Regions from separate parts of the Kitasatospora sp. NPDC059673 genome, predicted to be linked through region 1. Evidence: riboswitches for the same ligand, from Rfam matches in the RefSeq annotation. Region 1 holds a riboswitch; each other region holds the start of a gene.
What was found. Region 1 has a riboswitch for cyclic di-AMP ahead of ACFV18_RS09590 (NlpC/P60 family protein). Riboswitches for the same ligand answer to the same signal wherever they lie in the genome.

Region 1 (2,191 bases):
AACGACCAGCAGCGCCGGCTGAACCAGCAGAAGCAGGAGGCGGCGACCGTCCTGGCCGAGCTGGACGGTCAGACCCAGGCGCTGAACGACTCCAAGAACGAGGTCAAGAAGAAGCTGGAGGAGGCGCAGAGCCTGCTCAACCAGCTCTCCTCCGCCGACCGGCTGTCGATCACGCGTGGCGACGGCGCGGCCTCGCGCGGTGCCGAGCGGGTCGACCTGGCCAACCTTCCGAAGGCCGGCGGCTACGCCGGGATCGCGGTGCAGAAGGCGCTCGACAAGCGCGGTGCGCCGTACGTGTGGGGTGCGACCGGCCCGAGCAACTTCGACTGCTCCGGCCTGATGGTGTGGGCGTACGCGCAGGCCGGCGTCTCGCTGCCGCGCACCTCGCAGGCGCAGGGCAGCTACGGCACCAGCGTGGGCACCGACTGGCACAACGCCCAGCCCGGCGACCTGGTGGTCTACTACGGCGACCGGCACCACGTCGGCATGTACATCGGCAACGGCATGGTGGTGCACGCGCCGCACACCGGTGACGTGGTGAAGACCATGAAGGTCGACGCCATGCCGATCTCGACCATCCGTCGGGTCTGACGGCCCGACAAACCGGACATACGCCCTTCAGGGCGACAATTGACGCGCTGTGACACGCCCGGGCGGGTCGAGATCCTGCTGTGATCTCGAACACGTCCGGGCGTCGCGTTTTTCGGGTGGGCGGTGGGAAATGCTACGCACTGTGCAACGGATCCCTTACGTTCGGTCAGATTCGTAATCGAAATTGACTCAGATTCAGATTTTTTTCCGACAAGGATTTGAACGGATCACGGATCGGTTACTAGGGTCATAGTTCGACCGCCGCAGAGTCGATCGCCCAAGGGGGGCGACGGTGGGGGTCGCCGCCGAGTCCGTGACGCAGCGGGCGGATCGTCAGAACGAGATCCGCCGACGGGGATACCCCTGCGGGGGTGCTGTCGAACGGAGCCGGGGAACCACGTTCCCCCGGGGTGAATCGGCGCCAGGTCGGCCGCGACAGTGGCCGGTGAGGCGCTGTAGGGCATCTCTTCCGGCCCGAACCCGTCAGCTCACCCGGTAGGCGGTGTGAGGAAGAAGGAGTCCGCCTTCGTGGCGTCCCATCGCCGTCCCAAGCCCGTCGGCCGTGCCCGGGTCTCGATTCTCACTGCCGCTGCCGCCACCGCCGTCGCGCTGTCCGCCCAGAGTGGTGCGCACGCCGACCCGGCGCCCACCAAGGACCAGGTCAAGCAGCAGGTCGACCAGCTCAACGAGCAGGCCGAGGTGAAGACGGAGGCGTTCAACGCCTCCGTCGAGAAGCAGCAGAACCTGCAGAAGCAGGTCTCCCAGTTGCAGGACCAGCTGGCCCGGCAGCAGGACCAGGTGACCACCGTTCAGGAGCGCCTGGCGACCATCGCGGCCGAGCAGTACCGCAACGGCGGCATCCCGCAGACCATGCAGCTGATGCTCTCCAGCAACCCGGACAACTTCCTCGGGCAGGCCGGTGCGCTCAACACGGTCGGCGCCACCCAGTCCGACCTGCTCAAGAGCTTCAAGGCCGAGCAGGCCAAGCTCGACGGGCAGCGCAAGGAGGCCGAGCAGAAGCTCGCCGAACTGGACACCACCACGAAGGCCCTCAAGGCCGACAAGGAGGACATCCAGTCCAAGCTGGCCCAGGCGCGGGAGCTGCTCAACACGCTCACCCAGAAGGAGCGCGACGAGCTCGCCGCAGCCGAGGCCAAGGCCGCCGACTCCTCCCGCAGCCAGGCCGAGCGCGCCTCCCGCGGCGACAGCACCCGCACGGACCTCAGCGCCCCGGCCCCGGCCGGCTACGCGGGTGCCGCGATGAACGCCGCGCTGTCCAAGCTGGGCAGCTGGTACTCCTACGGCGCGGCCGGCCCGACCACCTTCGACTGCTCCGGCCTGATGCAGTGGGCGTACGCCCAGGCGGGTGTCTCGATCCCGCGCACCTCGCAGGCCCAGGCGGGCGCCGGCACCAGCCTCGGCACCAACATCGCCAACGCCAAGCCGGGTGACCTGATCATCTACTACGGCGACCAGCACCACGTCGGCATGTACGTCGGCAACGGGCAGATCGTGCACGCCCCGCACACCGGTGCGCAGGTCCGCTACGAGTCCGCCACCGTGATGCCGATCAACAAGATCGTCCGGATCTGACGGCCGC
Region 2 (2,191 bases), on a different contig from region 1:
ATCCACCGCAAGCGCGCCGACCTCGGCGACGACCTGATCTCCGGCCTGATCCGGGCCGGCGACCACGGCGAGCACCTGACCGAGAACGAGGCCGCGGCGATGGCCTTCATCCTGCTGTTCGCCGGCTTCGAAACCACCATCAATCTGATCGGTAATGGGGCATTTGCCCTACTTCGCAACCCTGTTCAGCGCACCCTGCTCCAGGAGTCGCTGGCGCGCGGCGAGTCGGGCCTGCTGGAGACCGGCATCGAGGAACTCCTGCGCTACGACGGGCCGGTGGAGCTGGCGACCTGGCGGTTCGCCACCCGGCCGCTGAGCATCGGCGGGGTGGACATCCCGGTGGGCGACCCGGTGCTGGTGGTGCTGGCGGCGGCGGACCGCGACCCGGCCCGGTTCTCCGAGGAGAACACCCTGGATCTGGCCCGCTCGGACAATCCGCACCTCGGTTTCGGTCACGGCATCCACTACTGCATCGGCGCGCCGCTGGCCCGGCTCGAAGGGCAGCGCGCGATCGGCACACTGCTGACCCGGCTGCCGGATCTCCAGCTGGCCGCCGATCCGGCCGAACTCCGTTGGCGGGGTGGGCTGATCATGCGCGGGCTGCGTGAACTCCCGGTCTCCTTCACGCCCCGCTGACCCGGTTTCGACCGCCGCCGCCCAGCCCCCGCACGTGACCCTCCGTGGACCCGGCGGGGGCGCGTGATGCGCCCCCACCCCGGGCGAATCGGACATATATGGACGGTTTGTGCACGAGAAGTGAAGGTCCGTAATTTCGACGTGATACCGGTGATATGAGCTTGTGATTGCTCGTCAGCTCTGCTTACTCTCCGATTTGCCCGCAGCTGCGGGCCCCGAACGCGGCACGCCGAGTCCTGTCCGCCGCGCTCTCGGGACACCGACCAGGAATCGGACAGGAGCGGGGGAACCAGGTGTGAACGCCGTAGTCCCAACGGCTTGGGGTGAAGCCGCCGGGGAACGGACGCAACCGCGTCCGGAGTCCCAGGCGGCCGGGCCAGCCTCCCGGTCCGAACCCGACAGCTCACCTCGTAGGCGTGCGGAGAGGAAGTCCCATGCTGTTCGCCGGTACTGGACGTCACCGCCGTAGCACCAAGGCCGAGAAGGTCGTCGCCGCCGCAGGCATCGCCTCCGTGGGCCTGGCCCTGCCCCTGCTGTCCGCCACCGGAGCGGCAGCCGCACCCGCCGACACCTGGGACCAGGTGGCCCAGTGCGAGAGCGGCGGGGACTGGAGCATCAACACCGGAAACGGGTACTACGGCGGCCTGCAGTTCTCCTCCTCCACCTGGCGCGCCTACGGCGGCGCCGAGTACGCCCCCCGCGCCGACCAGGCCACCCGCACCGAGCAGATCGCGGTGGCCGAGCGGGTGCTCGCCTCCCAGGGGCCCGGCGCCTGGCCGTCCTGCTCGATCAAGGCCGGCCTGTCCCGGGGCGGCGACAGCTCCGAGGACACCGCCTCTCGTTCGCAGCCGCGCTCGTCCGCGCCCAAGCAGAAGCAGTCGAAGACGCAGCAGCAGTCCAAGGCTCCGAAGCAGGGTGCCCCGGCCGCCGCGCCGGCGCAGACCGGCGCCGGGAAGTACACCGTGCAGGAGGGCGACACGCTCTCCGGGATCGCCGCCGCACGGAACGTCTCCGGCGGCTGGGAGCAGCTGTTCACGGCGAACCGCGCGGTGATCGGCGCCGACCCCGATGTGATCATGCCCGGGCAGGTGCTGGCGCTGTGACGGCGCGGGTCGGCCGACTCCGGCCCGGCGGTCGAACGGTCCCCCGGTTCGCCTGACGATCCGTCCGCTCCGGGCGTGCGCACAGCAGTTCGCGCCGCCCGGGGCGCACCGCCGACGGGCAAACAGGTGAACTACCAGTGAGTAGCCGGGCCACACGGTGAGACGACGCCCGGCCGCGCGTGGCCGCAGGCATGTCTGCGGCTAGGCTCTGGGCGTAACGACCACACATCCGCTTCCGCTAGGAGATGCCTCGTGCCGTCCATTGATGTCGTCGTAGCCCGTGAGATCCTCGACTCCCGCGGCAACCCCACGGTCGAGGTCGAGGTCGGTCTCGACGACGGCAGCACCGGTCGTGCGGCTGTCCCGTCGGGTGCCTCCACCGGCGCCTTCGAGGCGCTGGAGCTCCGCGACGGCGACAAGAACCGCTACTTCGGCAAGGGCGTCGAGAAGGC
Region 3 (2,191 bases), on a different contig from region 1:
GGCTGCGGGGACGGGGTCGTGGCGGACGGGGTTTCGGTGGACGGGGGTACGGGCGCGTTGCCGGGGGCGGAGGTGCTCGGGGACGGCGGGGTGGTGGGCTGATCCGGGGTGGACGGTGTGGGCTGCTGGTTGCCGCTGTTGCCCTTGCCGTCCTGGCCCTGGCCCTGGTTGGTGCCGTTGCCGGGTTCGGCGCCGTTGCCGTTGCCGGTCTGGTCGCCGGTGGGCGTGGTGGGGTTCGGGCTCGGGTCGGTGCTCGGGTTGGTGCTCGGGTTGGTGCTCTGGTCGCTCGAAGGGGCCGGGGCAGTCGGAGCGGTCGGAGCAGTCGGGACGGTCCGGCCGTCCGGGGTGGCGGTCGGAGCCGGTGTGGCCGCAGGCGGCTGGGGGTGCGTCAGCTGGATGTAGCGCTCGTACAGGCTCTGGTGGCTGGTCCAGAACCAGCCGCCGTTCTTCTCGTACCAGTACACGTGGTACACCGGGTCGTAGCCGGGCAGGCCGGAGAACACCGGAGTGGCGTTCCGCGGCGCGACGGTGCCGTCCGAGGCGGTGTTGACGGCCGCGATGCCGCGGGCGCCGCGCAGCGAACCCGCCTCGTCCGCCGAGTCGTTGTCGTCCACCACACCGGGGGCGCTGACCGTGCGCAGGCCCGCCGAGTCCGCGCACGAGGCCCAGGGCTGCGGGCCTTCGGTGGCCAGGATGCGTTCGGCGACCGCGATCTGCTGGCTGCGGGTGGCCCCGCTGGGCAGCTCGGCGTACTGGGTGCCGCCGTAGTCGAGCCAGCGCTGGGCGGTGATCTGGAGGCCGCCGTACACGCCGTTGCCCGGGTCGGAACTCCAGTTGCCGCCGCTCTCGCAGTCGGCGACCCGGTCCCAGACCGTGCTCGGTGCGGCCTGCGCACTTGTCACGGCGAGCAGCGGCAGTGCGAGGCCGACGCCGGCGACGCCGGCTGCGGCGATCGCCCGCTCGGCTGCCTTCTCCGCCTGGCTCTGCCGACGATGGCGCCCGGAACCCGTGAAGAGCATGCCCGATCCTCTCCGCACGCCTGCGAGGTGAGCTGTCGGGTTCGGACCGGGAGGAAGGCCCGGCCGCCGCGTACCGGTCGGAGCCGGTGCGGGCGGCTTCACCCCTAGCCGTGGGGGACGGCGACGTACCTGGTTCCCCCGTCCCTGTCCAAGGGTTGTGGTGGTCGACCCGGCAACGCGGCGGACAGGGTTCGGCGTTGCCGCGCGTGGGGCCCGGCGGTGCGGGCCGGATCGAGCCTAATCACTCGAACGGAGTAATCACAAGCTCATCGCGCCTATGTCACGGCCGAGTTGCGTCAGCCCGGTGGTCGGGCAGCCGGGCAGCCGGGCGGGCGGTCGGCCGGCCGGGCGATGGGTGGTCGGGCAGTCGGGCGATGGGGTGATCGGGTGGTCGGCTGCGAAAGTCTGGCCGATCGGTGGGATTGGGGGAGCGGGTGGAGGGGAAGGCGGACAGCCCCGCTTGGGCGGTTGGGTGTCGAGGGTTCCTCAAGTGGCTTGAAAAGCGAGGCAGTTGAGCGAAATCGGCGCATTGGGGGCGTTGTGGATAAATCGCGCGACAGCCACTTCGGAGGCTTCCTACCATCGCGGTGATCGCTGTTCCCCGACCCGCTGTGGAGGTGCCCATGGCTGTGCTGATTCCTGAAGTGCTCCGGGTGGAGCGTCAGTTCGCCCGTCTGTTCGTCGGTCAGTCGTTGTCCGTCCTGGGCGACAGGGTGTCGTTCGTGGCGCTACCGTTCGCCGTGCTGTCGATCGGCGGGTCGGCCGCCGATGTCGGCCTGGTGGCTGCGGCCGGCCTGCTGCCGATGCTGGTGTTCGTGCTGGTCGGCGGCGTGTGGGCGGACCGGATGCCAAGACAGCGGATCATGCTGGCCTCCGATCTGGTGCGGTGCGCGGTCCAGGCGGCCGTCGCGGTGCTGCTGCTCACCGGGACGGCCCGGGTCGGGGTGCTGGCGCTGCTGATGGTGGTGTTCGGGGTGGCGGACGCATTCTTCCTGCCCGCCTCCACGGGGCTGATCCCGCTGCTGGTGTCCGGTGAACGGCTTGGCGAGGCCAATGCCTTGCGCGGGCTCGTCCACTCCGTGGGGTTGGTGATCGGGCCGGTGCTGGCCGGCGCGTTGGTCGCCGTCGCCGGGCCTGGCGGTGCCCTGCTGATGGACGCCCTGAGCTTCGCG
Region 4 (2,191 bases), on a different contig from region 1:
CGGCGGGCCGCGCGGTCGGGTAGTAGAACTTCTGCAGCGGGCTCCACAGGCCGGGGAACGCGGTGATCAGCGGGGTGGCCAGGCCGAACAGGGCCTTCTGGAAGGCGTTCAGCGGGAGGTTCTCGATGAAGGCGTCGATCAGCACCACCCCGGCGGTCCGCCCGGGGGCGAGCGCGGCCGCCCGGACCACGGTGGCGCCGGTGTAGGAACTGCCGGCCAGGACGGCGCCGCGCAGGTCGAGGTGGTCGAGCAGGGCGACCAGGTCGTCGGCGATCGCGGCGGGGGAGTAGTCGGTGAAGCCGGTGGAGGACTCGCCGAGGCCGCGCAGGTCCATGGTGATCACCCGGTGCCCGGCGGCGGTCAGCAGCGGCGCGAGGTGCCGGTAGGTGGTGCGCTTTTCGAGCATGCCGGGCAGCAGGACGACCGGGAGGCCGGTGCCTGGGGTGTCGTCGTAGGCGATCCGGCCGCCGGGGACGTCGAGGTACCGGGTGGTGCCGAGGGTGCTGTTCATCGCGGGCCTCCTGGGCGGGCGTTGCGGCGCGCCGGGCGCTGGAGGCCCGGCCGACTGCCGATAGCCACAAAGCTAAGGCTAATAGCCTTAGCCGTCAAGGCCGGGCGGCCGAACCGGTCAGATGCCCTCCACCTTGAACGGGTCGTGCTCGGCGAGCAGCTTGTCCAGCCGGGCCTTGTCCACCCGGCTGGTGATCGCGCCCTCCTCCTGGCGGTCCCGGATCACCTTGGCCAGCGTGAACGCGGAGGTGATCTCGTACAGCAGCCCGACGGCGAGGAAGGCGCGCATCCAGGCGCTCACCGGCAGGTAGGCGATCCCGAGAGCGAGTGCGGCGGTGGCCAGCCCGAAGGAGAGGGCGGCCTGGGCGAAGTAGGCGGCGGTGGTCCGGTGCGGCACGGTTGCGGTCATGGCACCAGGGTCGCGTCGGCCCGGGAGCGCGGCGTGAGTACGGATACTCAACCACTCGGTCACAATCCGTCAGCTTGGCCCTGGTGAACCGTCACAAATCACCCATAGGGCGTCAGGAAATCTTCGCCGTCTCGTGGTAGCGGCTTGGAATCATGGGGTCCATAGGATTAACGTTTGATAACGCAGCGCGGTCGGCAACGCCGTAACCATGCGGCACCGTGCGCCACGCCTAATCCACTTGGGCACACCCCTCGGGGCGTCCCAGGAGCCGGGGAACCACGTTCCACCGGGGTGAATCGGGACGGCCCTGGGCCCGACCGTAGGAGACCTTCCACCTCCGAACCCGTCAGCTAACCCGGTCGGCGGCAGGGAAGGAAGGAGCACGCCCCCGTGGCGTCGACCTACAGCGAGAGCACCGGCACCCAGCTGCTCGACCACCCGGTCGAGCCGGAAGCCGCCCGGCACCGGCTGCCCCGGCAGTCCCGCACCGGCGCGCCCCTGCTGGGCGTCACCGCGATGACCGCCGCGCTCGGCGCCACCGCACTCGCCGCCACCCCCGCGCAGGCCGCCGCCCCGGTGCCTGTCACCGCCGCCGACGAAGCCTCCGACGGGCTGCTCGCCGGCGACCCCGGGCTCGCTCTCGCCGCCCGCATCCAGCAGCAGGCCGACGGCCAGCGCACCGCCGCCGACGAATCCGCCCGGCTGGCCGCCGCGCAGGAGGCCGAGGCCAAGCGCGCCGCCCAGCAGGCCGAGGCCGAACAGGCCGCGCACACCCTGCCGGTGGCCGGCTACCAGCTGAGCGCGCAGTTCGCCCAGTCCGGCGCGCACTGGGCGCACCTGCACACCGGCCTGGACTTCGCCGCCCGCACCGGCACTCCCGTCGCCGCCGTCGCCGGAGGCACCGTCACCTCGGCGGGCTGGTCCGGCCCCTACGGCTACCGGGTCATCCAGACCCTGCCCGACGGCACCGAACTCTGGTACTGCCACCTCTCCCGGATCGCCACCGCCTCCGGCCCGGTCACCTCCGGCACGGTGCTCGGCGCGGTCGGCGCCACCGGCAACGTCACCGGCCCGCACCTGCACCTGGAGGTCCGCCCCGGCGGCGGCGGCGCGGTCGACCCGCTGCCCTGGCTCCAGCAGCGCGGCCTGCAGCCGTAGGGCCGGTCCGCGCTCACCGACGGCCGCCGCCTCCTTCGAGGATCCGGCGGCCGAACACCGCGCAGCCGAACAGCACCCCGCCGGCCAGGAAGAACGGCTCGTACAGCACCGTCG

Region 2: it holds a riboswitch for cyclic di-AMP, as region 1 does, so the genes downstream of both, ACFV18_RS06115 (transglycosylase family protein) here and ACFV18_RS09590 (NlpC/P60 family protein) in region 1, are expected to answer to the same signal.
Region 3: it holds a riboswitch for cyclic di-AMP, as region 1 does, so the genes downstream of both, ACFV18_RS14640 (transglycosylase family protein) here and ACFV18_RS09590 (NlpC/P60 family protein) in region 1, are expected to answer to the same signal.
Region 4: it holds a riboswitch for cyclic di-AMP, as region 1 does, so the genes downstream of both, ACFV18_RS29010 (M23 family metallopeptidase) here and ACFV18_RS09590 (NlpC/P60 family protein) in region 1, are expected to answer to the same signal.

The regions. Positions count from the first base shown of each region.
Region 1 is NZ_JBHWEN010000006.1:47,532-49,722, reverse strand. Features, by position in the region: gene ACFV18_RS09595 (NlpC/P60 family protein) at 1-591, shown strand, start outside; cyclic di-AMP (ydaO/yuaA leader) riboswitch at 928-1,109, shown strand; gene ACFV18_RS09590 (NlpC/P60 family protein) at 1,120-2,184, shown strand.
Region 2 is NZ_JBHWEN010000003.1:307,307-309,497, forward strand. Features, by position in the region: gene ACFV18_RS06110 (cytochrome P450) at 1-636, shown strand, start outside; cyclic di-AMP (ydaO/yuaA leader) riboswitch at 854-1,067, shown strand; gene ACFV18_RS06115 (transglycosylase family protein) at 1,071-1,739, shown strand; gene eno (phosphopyruvate hydratase) at 1,992-2,191, shown strand, end outside.
Region 3 is NZ_JBHWEN010000010.1:137,595-139,785, forward strand. Features, by position in the region: gene ACFV18_RS14640 (transglycosylase family protein) at 1-1,019, opposite strand, end outside; cyclic di-AMP (ydaO/yuaA leader) riboswitch at 1,023-1,192, opposite strand; gene ACFV18_RS14645 (MFS transporter) at 1,607-2,191, shown strand, end outside.
Region 4 is NZ_JBHWEN010000032.1:57,998-60,188, forward strand. Features, by position in the region: gene ACFV18_RS29000 (alpha/beta fold hydrolase) at 1-511, opposite strand, end outside; gene ACFV18_RS29005 (YiaA/YiaB family inner membrane protein) at 629-919, opposite strand; cyclic di-AMP (ydaO/yuaA leader) riboswitch at 1,136-1,299, shown strand; gene ACFV18_RS29010 (M23 family metallopeptidase) at 1,310-2,077, shown strand; gene ACFV18_RS29015 (DUF3995 domain-containing protein) at 2,091-2,191, opposite strand, start outside.